2 regions of the Amycolatopsis sp. NPDC114504 genome follow, and region 2 is predicted to be linked to the other one. Evidence: riboswitches for the same ligand, from Rfam matches in the RefSeq annotation. Region 2 holds a riboswitch; the other holds the start of a gene.
The links. Region 2 has a riboswitch for thiamine pyrophosphate ahead of thiO (glycine oxidase ThiO). Riboswitches for the same ligand answer to the same signal wherever they lie in the genome.
Positions count from the first base shown of each region.

Region 1 (7,308 bases), 580 kb from region 2:
CGGGCTGGCCGAGGCTCTCGAAGGGGTCGGCGAGGCCCGGACGGCCGTCGCGGGCGCCCGGGAGCGCGTCGCCCAGCAGCGCGCGCTGGTCGAGACGGCGGTCGAGGCGAAGGGGTTCGCGTCGCTGAAGAAGGCGCGGGCCGCGATGCTGCCGGACGAGCAGATCGAGAAGCTCGAGCAGGGCATCGCCGAGGCCGAAGCGGCCGCGGCGGGAGCGCGGGCACTGCTGTCCGAGCCGGACCTGTTCGGGATCTCGCCGGACGACGTCGCGGACGTCGACCGCGCGGCCGACGCGGCTCAGCTGGCCCGGGCGCGGGCCGACTCCGCGTACGCGGCGCTGCGGGTGGCGACCGCTCAGCACGAGGAGCTGACCCGGCTGGCGGGCCTCCTGCGCAAGGCCCTCGCCGGCCTCGCACCGGCCGAAGCAGCGTACGCCGAGCTGCGCGCGCTCGCGGACGTCGTCAACGGGCGCGGGCAGAACAGCCGGAAGATGTCGCTGCGGTCGTACGTGCTGGCGGCGCGGCTCGAAGAGGTGGCGGTCGCCGCCACCCACCGGCTGCGGACGATGAGCCAGGGGCGGTACTCGTTCGTGCACTCGGACGCGGCCGGCGCCCGCGGCACCCGCGGCGGGCTCGGCATCGACGTCCTCGACGACTACTCGGGCACCATCCGACCGGCGAAGACGCTGTCCGGCGGCGAGTCGTTCCTCGCGTCGCTGGCCTTGGCGCTGGGGCTGGCCGACGTCGTCGCCGGGGAGACCGGCGGCGCGCTGCTGGACACGCTGTTCGTCGACGAGGGTTTCGGCACGCTGGACGCCGAGACCCTCGACGTCGTGATGAACATCCTCGACGAGCTGCGCGCGGGCGGCCGGGTGGTCGGCCTGGTGTCCCACGTCGAGGAGCTGCGGCAGCGCATCCCGACGCGGCTGCGGGTCCGCAAGTCCCGCACCGGCTCGACAGTGGAGGTGCGCGCCGGTTGAGTGGAAGTCATGACCGACCAGCCGCCGAACGGCCTGCCCCGCTACCGCCTGCTCACCGGCCCGGACGACGCGAAGTTCTGCCACCGCGTCAGTGAGGCGCTCGACCTCGGCTACCGCCTGCACGGCTCGCCGGCCGCGACGTTCGACGGCACCCAGGTGATCGTCGCGCAGGCCCTGCTGTGGCACGGCGAGCAGGGCTGACGTCGCGTCAGGCGGCCTGCCGGAGGTACATCCCGGCGTAGGAGCACCACGGCGTCCACTCCCGGGCTCGCTCGGGCAGCGAGTCCGGCGGGATGCCCAGTGCCCCGGCGCCACGCCGGACGGCGGGGTCCGCGGCCGGCAGGATGTCCGGCGCGCCCAGTACGCGCATCAGCACGGAGTCCGCGGTGGCGCCGTCGATCCCGGGGCACGCGAGCAGTTCGGCGCGCAGCTCCGCCGCGTCCCGGCCGACGTGCACGTCCAGGCGGCCTTCGGCCAGCGCGGCGATGCCAGGGTGGTCGGGCATGACCGCCGCGAGCCGGTCCGCCGACGGGAACAAGCGCGTCACGCCCCACTCGCCCGTCACTTCCTCGCCGAGCGCCGCGGGAACCCGGTCGCCGAGCAGCGTGCGGACCACCAGCTCCGCACCGTCGACGGTGCCCGGGACGCGGATCCCCGGCACGGCCGTCACGACCCGGGCCAGCGCCGGGTCGGCACCGAGGACCCGGGTGACCGCCGCGGGGTCGGCGTCGAGGTCGAGCAGCCGTCGCACCCGGCTGACCGCGCTGCCGAGGTCTCGCAGGTCGGTCAGTAGCAGCTCGCAGCGCACGTGGTCCGGCTCCGGCGTCAGCCGGACGACGCCGGTGCCGTGCGCGAGCAGCAACGTCCGCGCGTAGGACGTCGACGTCACCTCCTCGACACCGGGAACGGCGTGAGTCGCGAAGAAGCGAAGCAGCCCGGCAGCGTCGAAAGGCGGCCTGAACGGCAACCGCAGGCTGAGGCGCGTCCCGCTGACGTCGCCCTGGCGTCCACGTCGAGACGCGGCGAAGGCGCGAAGCTGCGATGGCGTCGTCGCGAACACCTCGCGGATCGTCTCGTTGAACTGCCGGACGCTGGAGAAGCCGGCCGCGAACGCGACGTCCGTCAGCGGCAGCCCCGACATCTCGATCAGCAGCCGGGCCGAGTGCGCGCGGTGCGCCCGGGCCAGCGCGAGCGGGCCCGCGCCCAGCTCGGCGGTCAGCACCCGGCCGAGCTGACGTTCCGAGTAGCCGAGCCGCCGCGCGAGGCCCGGGACGCCTTCGCGCTCCACGGTCCCGTCGGAGATCAGGCGCATCGCCCGCGCCGCGAGGTCGGCGCGCACGTTCCAGTCCGGCGAACCCGGCACGGCGTCGGGGAGACAGCGGCGACAGGCGCGGAAGCCGTTGGCTTGCGCGGCGGCCGACGTCGGGAAGAAGCGGACGTTGCGCTCCTTCGGCGTCGACGCCGGGCAGGACGGCCGGCAGTAGATACCGGTGGTGCGCACCGCCATGATGAACTGGCCGTCGAAGCGCGGATCGCGGGCGGTGACCACGCGGTAGCAGCGCTCGGCGTCCCGCCAGAGTGCGAGCGTTTCGGTGACCATGGATCCGAGCATGCCAGCAGGTCAGCGCCGTCGCTGGCGGAAATCCGACGCGGCGTTGGGCGCTTGGGCCCCGGTCGGGCGTGGCACGTAGACTGCGGGATCGTGAGTCTGACCCTCGGTATCGTCGGCCTGCCCAACGTCGGCAAGTCCACCCTGTTCAACGCGCTGACCCGCAACGACGTGCTCGCGGCGAACTACCCGTTCGCGACGATCGAGCCGAACGTCGGCGTCGTGCCGCTGCCGGACCCGCGGCTGGACAAGCTGGCGGAGCTGTACAAGTCGGAGAAGATCGTGCCGGCTGTGGTGTCCTTTGTGGACATCGCGGGCATCGTCAAGGGCGCCTCCGAGGGTGCCGGGCTGGGCAACAAGTTCCTCGCGAACATCCGTGAGGCCAACGCGATCTGCCAGGTCATCCGCGTGTTCGACGACCCCGACGTGATCCACGTCGACGGCCGGATCGACCCGATGAGCGACATCGAGACGATCAACACCGAGCTGATCCTGGCCGACCTGCAGACCCTCGAGAAGGCCGTCTGGCGCCTGGAGAAGGAAGCGCGGACCAAGAAGGAAGCGAAGCCCGCGCTCGAGGCCGCGCAGAAGGCGAAGGAAATCCTCGACAGCGGCCGCACGCTCTTCTCCGCGCAGAAGGACGTCGATCTCGAGCTGCTTCGCGAGCACAGCCTCCTCACGACGAAGCCGTTCCTGTACGTCTTCAACGCCGACGAGGCGATCCTGACCGACGACGCCCGCCGCGAGGAGCTGGCCAAGCTGGTCGCCCCGGCGGACGCGGTGTTCCTCGACGCGAAGGTCGAGGCGGAGCTGCTGGAGCTGGACGACGAGGAGTCGGTGCGCGAGCTGCTCGAGTCGGTCGGCCAGCCGGAGCCGGGCCTGTACGCCCTGGCCCGCGCGGGTTTCCACACGCTCGGCCTGCAGACGTACCTGACGGCGGGCCCCAAGGAGTCGCGCGCCTGGACGATCCCCAAGGGCGCGACCGCGCCGCAGGCCGCGGGCGTCATCCACACGGACTTCGAGCGCGGGTTCATCAAGGCGGAGATCGTCTCGTACGACGACCTGATGGACAACGGCTCGATGGCGGCGGCCCGCGCGGCGGGCAAGGTCCGCATGGAGGGCAAGGACTACACGATGGCCGACGGTGACGTCGTGGAGTTCCGCTTCAACGTATGAGCCGTCCGCTGACGCCGCGCGAGCGGGAGGTGCTGACCTTCCTGCTCGCCGGCGACGTCCCGGGCGCGGCCGAACTGCGGGCCCAGGCGGAAACGGCGTGGGTCACCGGCCGGTGTGGCTGTGGGTGCCCGACGATCGACCTCGCGGTGGACGAAAAGCTGCCGGCAGCCCGGCTCACCGAACGGGTGGTCGTGGAGGCGGACGCGCCCGACGGCGGGCTCATCGTGTTCACCGACGACGGGCGGCTGTCCGGCCTCGAGTACTGGACCACGAGCGACGAGGTCCCGGGGGAGCTCCCGTCCGTGGATCGGATCGAGCGCCCGGAGACGAATGCGCCGCCGCTCTGAAGATCAGGGCGACGGCGCGAGGCTGACTCAGCCGAGGAGGCCCATCAGCGCGATCGCGATCAGCACCACCGCGGGGGCGAGGGCGTTGATCCAGGCGCGCTGGGCGGCGGTGAGGGGGGCGGTGGCGGTGCTGTTCATGGCGCTTCCTAGGGCCGAAATCCGATGCTTCCGCCCTGCTCAGCGCGCTGATCTTGCCGTTTGTTAGCGGCTGTGATCGAACTCACCGGCATCCGGGTGACGACGGCCCCGGACGGTGAACCAGAGCACACCTCCGGCCGCTGCCACCATCGTCGCGAATGCCGCCGTGCCTACCACGATCGCCTGCGTCATAGCCGTCTCTCCTAGCAAAAGTCGTTTACCGAGAGACGTCGAAACCGCGGAAAAGTGCACTCAGCGTAACCGGGATCACAAAGAAGAAAGCACCGCGTCGATCTCCGACGCCAGTGAGAAGTCCTTCGCCGTCAACCCGCCCGCCGAGTGCGTGCTGAGGCGGAACGTCAGCGTGCGCCAGCGGATGTCGATGTCCGGGTGGTGGTCGGCGGCCTCGGCCAGCACCGCGACGCGGTCCACCACCTCGATCGCCTGCGGGAAGCTCGCCAGCTCCACCTCGCGGGAGATGACCTTCCCGGACCTGGTCCAGTCCGCGCTCAAGCGTTCGTCGGCCTCGGAGTCGCTCAAGATTTCCGTCATGTCTCCATGGTCGTACGTCCTGGACTACGCTGCACGGTTGCCACGGGAGTCCGGTCGAGCCGGGCTGAGAGGCGGGGTCACCCGCGACCGTTCGCACCTGACCGGATCATGCCGGCGAAGGGAGGGCTTTCCCTCCTCGTCCGGCGAAGTGCAGGAGGGGTAGATGAAACGCAGGGCTGTGCGCGCCGCGACGGCCATCGCCGTCGTCAGCGCCGTCGCCGCGGGGTGCTCGCTGTCGGACGGTGACGGTGCCACGCAGCAGACGCCCACCGTCACCCTCGTGACGCACGACTCCTTCCTGGCGCCGCAGGAGGTGCTCGACGCCTTCCAGAAGCAGTCGGGCATCAAGGTCTCCGTGCTCAAGCAGGGCGACGCCGGTTCGCTAACCAACAAGCTCGTGCTGACGAAGGCCAACCCGATCGGCGACGTCGCGTACGGCGTCGACTCGACCTTCGCTTCGCGCGCGCTCAAGGAAGGCGTCTTCGAGCCGTACACCAGCCCGGAGGCCGACCGCGGGCCGCAGCGCTACGCCGTCGACCCCGAGCACCGGCTGTCCGCGGTCGACGTCGGCGACGTCTGCGTCAACGTCGACACGAACTACTTCACGAGCAAGGGCATCGCGGCGCCGGCGTCGTACGACGACCTGGCCGACCCGAAGTACAAGGACCTGCTGGTCGCCGAGGACCCGGCGACGGCGTCGCCCGGGCTCGCGTTCCTCCTCGGCACCATCGCGAAGTACGGCGAGGCCGGCTGGAAGGACTACTGGACGAAGCTGAAGGCCAACGGGCTCAAGGTCGTCAGCGGCTGGGAAGAGGCCTACACCAAGGACTTCTCCGGCTCGTCCGGCAAGGGCCCGCGCCCGATCGTCGTCTCGTACGCCTCTTCGCCGGCGGCGGAGGTCGGCGACGACGGCAAGCCGCGCACCAAGGCGCTGCTCGACACCTGCTACCGGCAGGTCGAGTACGCGGGCGTGCTGGCGAACGGCAAGCAGGCCGAGAGCGCGCGCAAGGTCGTCGACTTCCTGCTCTCCCAGCAGTTCCAGGCGACGGTCGCGGCCAACATGTACGTCTACCCCGCGCGCCAGGGCGTCGACCTGCCCGCGGGCTGGGCGCAGGTCGCGCCGCTGCCGCAGAAGCCGCAGGCGCTGACGGCGGACCAGGTCCAGGACGGACGCGAGAAGTGGATCGGCGAATGGCGCACGCTCGTGCAGTCTTAGCGCCGCCAAGGACGGCCCGTGGGATCGGCCTGGCGCTGCTGGGTCTGGTCCCGATCGGCTTCCTGGTGGTGTTCTTCGCGTGGCCGGTGCTGGCGATCATCGGCCGCGGGTTCGCCGCGGGCGGCCTCGACGTCGTCCTCGGCGACGCGCGGACCTGGCAGCTCGCCGCGTTCACGGTCGGCAGCGCGGCGGCGTCGACCGTCGTCGCGGTGCTCGCCGGGCTGCCGGTGGCGTTCCTGCTGGCCCGGGTGAAGCTGCCCGGCGTCGGCCTCGCGCGGACGCTGGTGCTGGTGCCGTTCGTGCTGCCGACCGTCGTCGTCGGCCTGGCGTTCCGGGCGCTGTGGCCGGACGGCGGCGTCCTGCCGATCGTGCTGGCCAACGCGTTCTTCAACGTCGCCGTCGTCGCGCGGACCGTCGCCGGGCTCTGGGCGCGGCTGGATTCGCGCACGACCGACGCCGCCCGCGCGCTGGGCGCGTCACCGTGGCGGGCGTTCCGCTCGGTGACGCTGCCCGCGCTGGCGCCGGCGATCGCGTCCGCCGCGGCCGTCGTGTTCCTGTTCTGCGCCACCAGCTTCGGCGTGGTCCTCATCCTCGGCGGCGCGAAGTACCGGACCCTGGAAACCGAGATCTACCTGCGGACCGTCGACCTCCTCGATCTCTCCGGCGCGGCGGCGCTGTCGCTGATCCAGTTCGCTGCCGTGGTCGCCACCCTGGTCCTCGGCGGGCTGGCCCGGCGGCGCAAGGACGGCGCCAGGATCGGCGTCGGCACGTCCCGGCGCCCGCGCGGCGGCGAGTGGCCGGTGGTCGGTGCCGCGGGCGCCGTGCTGGCCCTGCTGCTGACGCCGATCGTCGCGCTGCTCGTCGAGTCGGTCTCCACTTCCGACGGCTGGAGCCTCGCCGGTTATCGAGCGTTAACCAGCACCGGGGAGAAGGGCGCGCTGCAGGTGTCCGGCTGGGACGCGGCGGTGAACTCGCTGAAGGTGGCGATCGACGCGACGCTGCTCGCGATGGTCGTCGGCGTGCTCGCGTCCGTGGTGCTCGTCGCGCTGCGCCGGTCGCCCGCGAAGGCCGCTCGCGGCGTGGGCGAGACCATGGACGCCGTGCTGATGCTGCCGCTCGGGGTGTCCGCGGTGACCGTCGGGTTCGGCTACCTCGTGACGCTCGACGCGCTGCCCGGCGACCTCCGGACGTCGCCTTACCTGGTCCCGCTGGCCCAGGCGCTGGTGATCATCCCGCTGATCGTGCGGATGGTGCTGCCGGTGCTGCGCTCGGTCGATGTCCGATTGCGGCA
Region 1 is NZ_JBVKDU010000003.1:998,300-1,005,607, reverse strand. Features, by position in the region: gene ACZ7PG_RS26185 (AAA family ATPase) at 1-979, shown strand, start outside; gene ACZ7PG_RS26180 (DUF1737 domain-containing protein) at 989-1,180, shown strand; gene ACZ7PG_RS26175 (AlkA N-terminal domain-containing protein) at 1,188-2,579, opposite strand; gene ychF (redox-regulated ATPase YchF) at 2,682-3,764, shown strand; gene ACZ7PG_RS26165 (hypothetical protein) at 3,761-4,111, shown strand; gene ACZ7PG_RS26160 (hypothetical protein) at 4,313-4,441, opposite strand; gene ACZ7PG_RS26155 (4a-hydroxytetrahydrobiopterin dehydratase) at 4,517-4,801, opposite strand; TPP riboswitch at 4,834-4,942, shown strand; gene ACZ7PG_RS26150 (thiamine ABC transporter substrate-binding protein) at 4,965-6,017, shown strand; gene ACZ7PG_RS26145 (ABC transporter permease) at 5,993-7,308, shown strand, end outside.
Region 1: it holds a riboswitch for thiamine pyrophosphate, as region 2 does, so the genes downstream of both, ACZ7PG_RS26150 (thiamine ABC transporter substrate-binding protein) here and thiO (glycine oxidase ThiO) in region 2, are expected to answer to the same signal.

Region 2 (7,308 bases):
ACCTCGGCGCGGTGCTGCCGGCGGTCGTCGTGTTCGGGCTCGGCCTGGCGACGGTGGTGGCCCCGGTGACCGCGACGGTGCTCGCCGCGGCCCCGGACCGCTTCGCCGGCGTCGCGTCCGGGGTCAACAACGCCATCGCGCGGTCCGGCGGGCTCTTGGCGGTGGCGGTGCTGCCGGCGGCGGCCGGGCTGACCGGCGAGGCGTACGCCGACCCGGTGGCGCTCACCGCGGGGTGGCGGATGGCGCTGGTGATCTGCGCGGCGCTGGCGATCGCCGGCGGGCTGATCGCGCTGGGCATCCACAACGGCGTCCTCGCGCCCCCGACTCCTCCGCCCCCGGCCGCCGACGAGTCTCCGCACCTGGGCGAGTGCTACCACTGCGGTGTCGAGGGCCCGCCGACGCACGTCCGCGGCGGCGGGACCCCGGTCGCCGGTTCCTAGCCCGCGAGGATCTCCGCGAACATCGCCGGGTCGGCGTTGCCGCCCGAGACGACGGCGACCGTGCGTCCGGCCGGCAGCTCTTCGGCGTGGAACAGGTACGCCGCCGTCGCCACCGCGCCGCTGGGCTCGGCGACCAGCCGGGCCTTGCGGGCGAGCGTGCGCATGGTCTCGCGGATCTCGTCCTCGGAGACCGTGACCATGGCGTCGACGACCTCCTTCAGGTGTGCGAAGGTCAGCTCCGACGGCTGCGCGCGCAGGCCGTCGGCGATCGTCCGGGCGCGGTCCGCCTGCGGCCAGTCGACCTGACGGCCCAGGCGCAGCCCCTCGGTCGTGTCGCCGGCCAGCGCCGGCTCGACGCCGATGACCTTCGCGTGCGGGGCGCGGGCCCTGATGGCGGTGCCGACGCCGGACGCCAGCCCGCCGCCGCTGACCGGCACCAGCACGACCTCGACGTCGGGGAGGTCCTCGGCGATCTCGAGGCCCGTCGTGCCCTGTCCGGCGATGATCGCCGCGTCGTCGAAGGGCGGGACGAGGGTCAGCCCGCGTTCGGCGGCCAGTTCGTGCGCTTTGGCCTCGTGCTCGCCGATCGGCACCTCGATCACCTCGGCGCCGTACGCGCGGGTGGCCTCGACCTTGATCCGCGGCGCGATGTCCGGCACGACGATCACCGCGGGCACGCCGTACTGCTGCGCGGCGTAAGCGACGGCTTGCGCGTGGTTGCCGCTCGAGTAAGCGATGACGCCACGGGAGCGCTGCAGCTCGTCGAGGGAACCGATCGCGTTGAACGCGCCGCGCACCTTGAACGCGCCGACCGGTTGCAGGCTTTCGGGTTTGAGCCACAGGGTTCCGCGGGGGTCCCACGTCTGGAGCAGCAGGGGCGTGCGCACGGCGACACCCTGGACGCGCTTCGCCGCGGCCTCGATGTCTGAGATCGTCACCAGTTCCATGTGCCGAGTATGTCAAGAAAGTGTTCGATCCGGAGTGTCTATTGTGGACAGACGGAGTGGTCCTCCTCACGTCACGGCAACGCGGGGAGTTCCTCGCGCGCCTTAGACGTTGGACAGGGGAGAAGACTTACTACCGGATCGGGATCATGAGCAAGGAGAACGCAGCGGCTTCCGAAGCGAAGGAAGAGAAGTCAGGCCTGCGGATCGCGCAGGTGATGGCAGCGGCACTGGCGGCGGTGACGGCGGCACTGCTGGGATCGACGCTCGGCGTGGCGGGGACCGTCGTGGGCGCGGGCGTGGCGAGTGTGATCACGACGGTCGGCGGCGAGGTGTACCTGCGCTCGCTGCAGCGCACGCGCGCGGCGGCGGCGAGGGCCCGGCAGCTGGCGACGTCGGGGATCCGCCGGCGCGGCGGGACCGGTTCCGAGGTCGAGCTGGCCGAGCAGCCGACGGTGCGGCTTCCGCGGCCGGAGTCACCGCCCGAGGAAGAGCCTTCGCGGCTGCGGAAGCTGCGCTGGCCGTTGATCATCGGCACGAGCGTGGTGGCGTTCGCGGTGGCGATCCTGGCGATCGTCGGCGTCGAGGCGGCGACGGGCGGCAAGGTGGCGGCGGGCACGGGCTCGAGCATCGGCAAGATCTTCGGCGGCGGATCGGGCACCACGGACCCGACCCCGTCGACAACGCCGTCGACCTCGACGAACGACACCCAGGACTCGCCGACGAACACGCCGTCGACGACCACGGAGACGACCACCCCGCCGACGACGTCGTCGCAGTCCCCGACGACCACCCCGACGACCCCGAGCACAACGGCCCAGCAGCCGACGACCTCGGCCCCGCCGACCAGCCAGGGCGCGGCGACCACCCCGACCCCGTAGGTCAGGGGAGGCGGGCCCGCAGCTCTCGCGCGGCGGCTTCGGGGTCCTCGGCCTCGGTGATGGCCCGGACGACGACGATCCGCGACGCCCCGGCTTCCAGAACCTCCGGGAGCCGCGGGCCGTCGATCCCGCCGATCGCGAACCAAGGGCGCGAGGGAGCCGAAGCCGCGGTCGCGCGGACCAGGTCCAGCCCCGGCGCGGTACGCCCGGGCTTCGTCGGCGTGGGCCAGCACGGGCCCGTGCAGAAGTAGTCCACGCCCGACTCCACAGCGGCAGCCGAAGCCTGCGAAACGGAGTGCGTCGAGCGGCCGATGACCACCTCGTCGCCCAGGATGCGGCGGGCCAGCGGGACCGGGATGTCGTCCTGGCCCAGGTGGAGCACGTCCGCGCCGACCGCCAGTGCCACGTCCGCGCGGTCGTTCACCGACAGCAGCGCTCCGTGGCGCGCGCACGCCTCGGCCAGCACCTCCAGCGCCGCGATCTCGGCCGCGGCCTCGAGCGGAGAGCCGCCGGTCTTGTCGCGCAGCTGGATGATGTCGACGCCGCCGGCCAGCGCCGCGTCGGCGAACGCGGCCAGGTCGCCGCGGGCTGTGCGGGCGTCCGTGCACAGGTACAGGCGCGCGGCGTCGAGGCGGGCGCGGATCTTGTCACCGGAGAGGGCGGGCATAGCGGCGACCGTACCTCGGCGGTTGATAATCCGACCAAAGCAGGCCGGCCGTCGAGCGGCAAGTGTCGTTGCCGCGAAAGTCATCCGGCCGTGGCTGCGGTTGGATTATCAACCAACGGCACAGTAGGGTGAGGGAGTCCGCACGGGAGCCCGAGGGACGGGCTGAGAGGGAGCTGCCGCTCCGACCGTGGAACCTGATCCGGGTCATGCCGGCGCAGGGAGCGTGATTCCCATGACGAACACCCTGGCCGTCGTCGGTGGCGGCGTCATCGGCCTGTCCGCGGCCTGGCGCGCGGCGAGCACCGGCCACGAAGTCACCCTCTACGACCCCGAGCCCGTCCGCGGCGGCGCGTCCTGGCTGGCCGGCGGCATGCTCGCCCCGGTCACCGAGGCCTGGCCGGGCGAGGAGGACGTCCTCACGCTCGGCGAAGCCTCTTTACGGCGCTGGCCCGGCTTCGCGAGCGACCTCGCGCAGGAGGGCGTCGACCCCGGACTCGCCGAGCACGGGACGCTCGTCGTCGCGTTCGACAGCGCCGACGCCGGGCACCTCGACATCCTCGCCGCCCACCTGCACTCGCTCGGCCGCGCGGCCGAACGGCTCACCAGCCGGGAGACCAAGCGGCTCGAACCCGGGGTCGGGTCCGTCCGAAGTGGACTCCACGTGCTCGGCGACCTGGCCGTGGACAACCGGAAACTGCTCCACGCCCTGTACGCGGCCTGCGTCAACCACAAAGTCCGGTTCGTCCGCGAGCGCGTCGAACGGATCCCGGACGCCGACGCCGTCGTGCTCGCCGCGGGTGCCTGGACCGGGCGGCTGCACCCGCAGCTCGCCGACGCCGTCCGCCCGCTCAAGGGCGAGATCCTGCGCCTGAAACCGCGCCGCGGCTGCCTGCCGCCGCCGTCGCGCACCGTGCGGGCCGTCGTCGAGGGGCGCCCGATCTACCTCGTCCCGCGCGGCGACCAGGAGCTTGTGCTCGGCGCGACGCAGTACGAAGCGGGCTTCGACCGGGCCGTCACCGCGCGCGGCGTCCGCGAGCTGATCGAGGGCGCCGAGCGCGTCTTCCCCGCGATCACCGAGTACGAGCTCGTCGAGACCGCCGCGGGCCTGCGGGCCGGCAGTCGGGACGTGCTGCCGTACGTCGGTGTCCTGGACGACGGCGTCTTCGCCGCCACCGGGCACCACCGCAACGGCTTGCTGATGGCCCCCGTGACCGCGGACGCCGTCCTCGCCTGGCTCGAGGGTGAGAAGCCGCCCGAAGGCGTCGAAGCGGCTTCGCCCGCCCGCCTGCACCAAAAGGAGCACGTGTGATGGAGATCAAGCTCAACGGGACGTGGACGGAGTTCCCGGACGGCGCGACCGTCGCCGACGTCCTCGACGCGTCGGGCGGCCAGCGGCCCGGCATCGCCGTCGCGGTCGACGGCGTCGTCGTCCGCCGCGGCGACTGGGCGGCCACCGCCGTGCCCAAGGGCGCGGCACTCGACGTGCTCACCGCGGTCCAGGGAGGCTGAAATGGACGAAGAACCGCTGGTCATCGGCACGCACAAGCTGTCGTCGAGGCTGATCATCGGCACCGGCGGCGCGGCGAACCTCGCCGTGCTCGAACGCGCGCTGGTCGCGTCCGGCACCGAGCTGACCACCGTCGCCATGCGCCGCGCCGACGCCGAGGGCGGCTCCGGCGTCCTCGAACTGCTGAAGAGGCTCGGCATCGAGCTGCTGCCGAACACCGCGGGCTGCCGCACGGCCGCCGAAGCCGTGCTCACCGCGCAGCTGGCGCGCGAGGCGCTCGGTACCGATCTCATCAAGCTCGAGGTGCACGCCGACGACCGGACGCTGCTCCCGGACCCGATCGAAACCCTCGACGCCGCCGAACGGCTGGCCGCCGACGGGTTCACCGTGTTCGCCTACACGAACGACGATCCGGTGCTCGCGCTGCGCCTCGAAGAGGCCGGCTGCGCCGCGGTGATGCCGCTGGGCGCGCCGATCGGCACCGGCCTCGGCATCCGGAATCCGCACAACATCGAGCTGATCGTTTCGCGGGCGGGCGTCCCGGTGATCCTGGACGCCGGAATCGGCACGGCGTCCGACGCGACGCTGGCGATGGAGCTCGGCTGCGACGCCGTCCTGCTGTCCACCGCCGTCACCCGGGCGACGGACCCCGAACGGATGGCCGCGGCGATGCGCTCGGCCGTCGTCGCCGGTCACCTGGCCCGCAGCGCCGGGCGCGTGCCGCAGCGGTTCTGGGCGCAGGCATCGAGTCCACCCCGGTGAACACGGGTGCCTTAACGCCGAACGTGCACCGCGAACCCGTAAGGTTGTCGGCACTTTCCGGCGCACCCGCGGCGGGGCAAGGGCAGAAGGAGCCAGCCGTGACCAGCACCTCCGTCCAGGACGTCTCGGGCAGGTTGTACCTCGCCGTCGGCAGGCTGTCCCGGTCACTGCGGCAGGCCGGGGTACCCGGCCCGGGCCACGGCGCCATCTCGGCCCTCGCGACGCTGGTGATCTCCGGTCAGCTGCGTCTCGGCGACCTCGCCGCGAAGGAGGGCGTCGCCGCGGCGACCATGTCGCGGATCATCGCGTCGCTCGTCGAGGCGGGCTACGTCAGCCGCGAGTCCGACCCGGTCGACCGCCGCGCGTGGCTGGCGAAGGCGACCGAGGAGGGCGAGCGGCTCGTCTCCGGCGTCCGGTCGACGCGGGTGCAGGAGCTGAACCGACGTCTCGACCGCCTGACGCCCGAGCACCGCGAAGCCCTGACGACGGCGCTCCCGGCGCTCGAGGCGCTGATCGCGGACGAGGACCGCTAAGCCGCTTCCCGCCGCAGCTCGGCGAGCTCGGCCCGCAGGGCGCGCAGCTCGTCGAGGATCTCCTGGTTCGCGGCCGCCTGGGTTTCGGCCTGCTTCGCCTCTTCCTCGCGGATGTCCTGGCGCAGCTCGTCCTCCATGCCGCTGACGACCACGGCGATGAACAGGTTCAGCACCGCGAAGCTCGACACCAGGATGTAGACGACGAAGAAGATCCAGGCCATCGGCGCCTGGACCATGATCTCCTTCGCGATGTCCGGCCACGCCTCACCGGTCATCACCTGGAACAGCGTGAACAGCGACGTGCCGAGGTCACCGAAGTTCTCCGGCGAGATGACGCCGAACAGCTTGGTCGCCATAACGCCGGCGACGAAGATGATCAGCGCGAGCAGCGCGGCGATCGACGCCATGCCGGGGATCGCCGCGAGCAGCCCGGAGACGACCTTGCGCATCGACGGCACGACCGAGATCAGCCGCAGCACCCGGAGCACGCGCAGGGATCGCAGGACGGCGAACGGCCCGGTCGCCGGGATCACCGCGATGCCGACGACCAGCAGGTCGAAGACGTTCCAGTTGTCGCGGAAGAACGCGCCGCGGTAGGCGTAGAACTTCGCGAGCAGCTCGGCGACGAAGATGCCCAGCGCGATGTGGTCGAGGACGTGCAGGAGCGTCCCGTAGCCGTTCATCAGGGACGTCGACGTCTCCATGCCGAGCGTGGTCGCGTTGAACACGATCACGGCGATGATGAAGTTCTGGAAGCGGCGGTCCTCGAGGACCTTCGCCACCCGCTCGCGCCCGGTCAAGGCCGCCCCCTGCTCAGTTCAAGGATGAGTAAACGCAGGGATGGTAACCGGGCGGGTGCTCAGCGCTCTTCGGGTGCCAGCCGCCAGAAGGCCGAGACGGGTCCGACCTTGGCGCCCATCGGGTAGGCGTGCTCGACGGCGTGGGAGACGAACCACTTGCCGTACCGCGCCGCCTCGACCACCGGCATGCCCTTGGCCAGGCCCGCCGTGAGCGCCGACGCCATCGTGTCGCCCGCGCCGTGGGTGTGCGGCGTCGGATACCGCTCGCCCGGCAGCTCCACGAACGTCGAGCCGTCGAAGAGCAGGTCGACGCATTCGGGGTCGGACTGCAGGTGACCGCTCTTGACCAGGACGTACTTCGGGCCCATCCGCTGGAGCACCACGGCCGCGGTGTGCATGCCCTCGCGGTCCTTCACGGTCATGCCGGTCAGGAGGCGGACCTCGTCCAGGTTCGGGGTCAGCACCGTCGCGCGCGGCAGCAGCTCGTCGCGCAGGGCGTGCAGGCCGGCGTCGTCGAACAGCGGGTGGCCGTGCATCGACGCCGCGACCGGGTCGACGACGAACGGGATCTTCTCGTCGCGGCCGATCCCGGCCTTGTCGCACGCGGCCGCGACGGCGTTGATGATCTCCGCGGACGCCAGCATACCGGTCTTGGCCGCCCCGACGCCCATGTCCGCCGCGACGGCCTCGATCTGCCCGGCCACGATGTGCGGCGGCAGGTCGGCGCGGTCGTGCACACCCAGGGTGTTCTGCACCGTGACGGCGGTGACCGCG
Region 2 is NZ_JBVKDU010000003.1:1,576,696-1,584,003, reverse strand. Features, by position in the region: gene ACZ7PG_RS29005 (MFS transporter) at 1-440, shown strand, start outside; gene ACZ7PG_RS29000 (threonine ammonia-lyase) at 437-1,387, opposite strand; gene ACZ7PG_RS28995 (hypothetical protein) at 1,534-2,265, shown strand; gene thiE (thiamine phosphate synthase) at 2,267-2,932, opposite strand; TPP riboswitch at 3,065-3,170, shown strand; gene thiO (glycine oxidase ThiO) at 3,165-4,241, shown strand; gene thiS (sulfur carrier protein ThiS) at 4,241-4,441, shown strand; gene thiG (thiazole synthase) at 4,443-5,201, shown strand; gene ACZ7PG_RS28970 (MarR family winged helix-turn-helix transcriptional regulator) at 5,300-5,734, shown strand; gene ACZ7PG_RS28965 (ion transporter) at 5,731-6,534, opposite strand; gene thiD (bifunctional hydroxymethylpyrimidine kinase/phosphomethylpyrimidine kinase) at 6,594-7,308, opposite strand, start outside.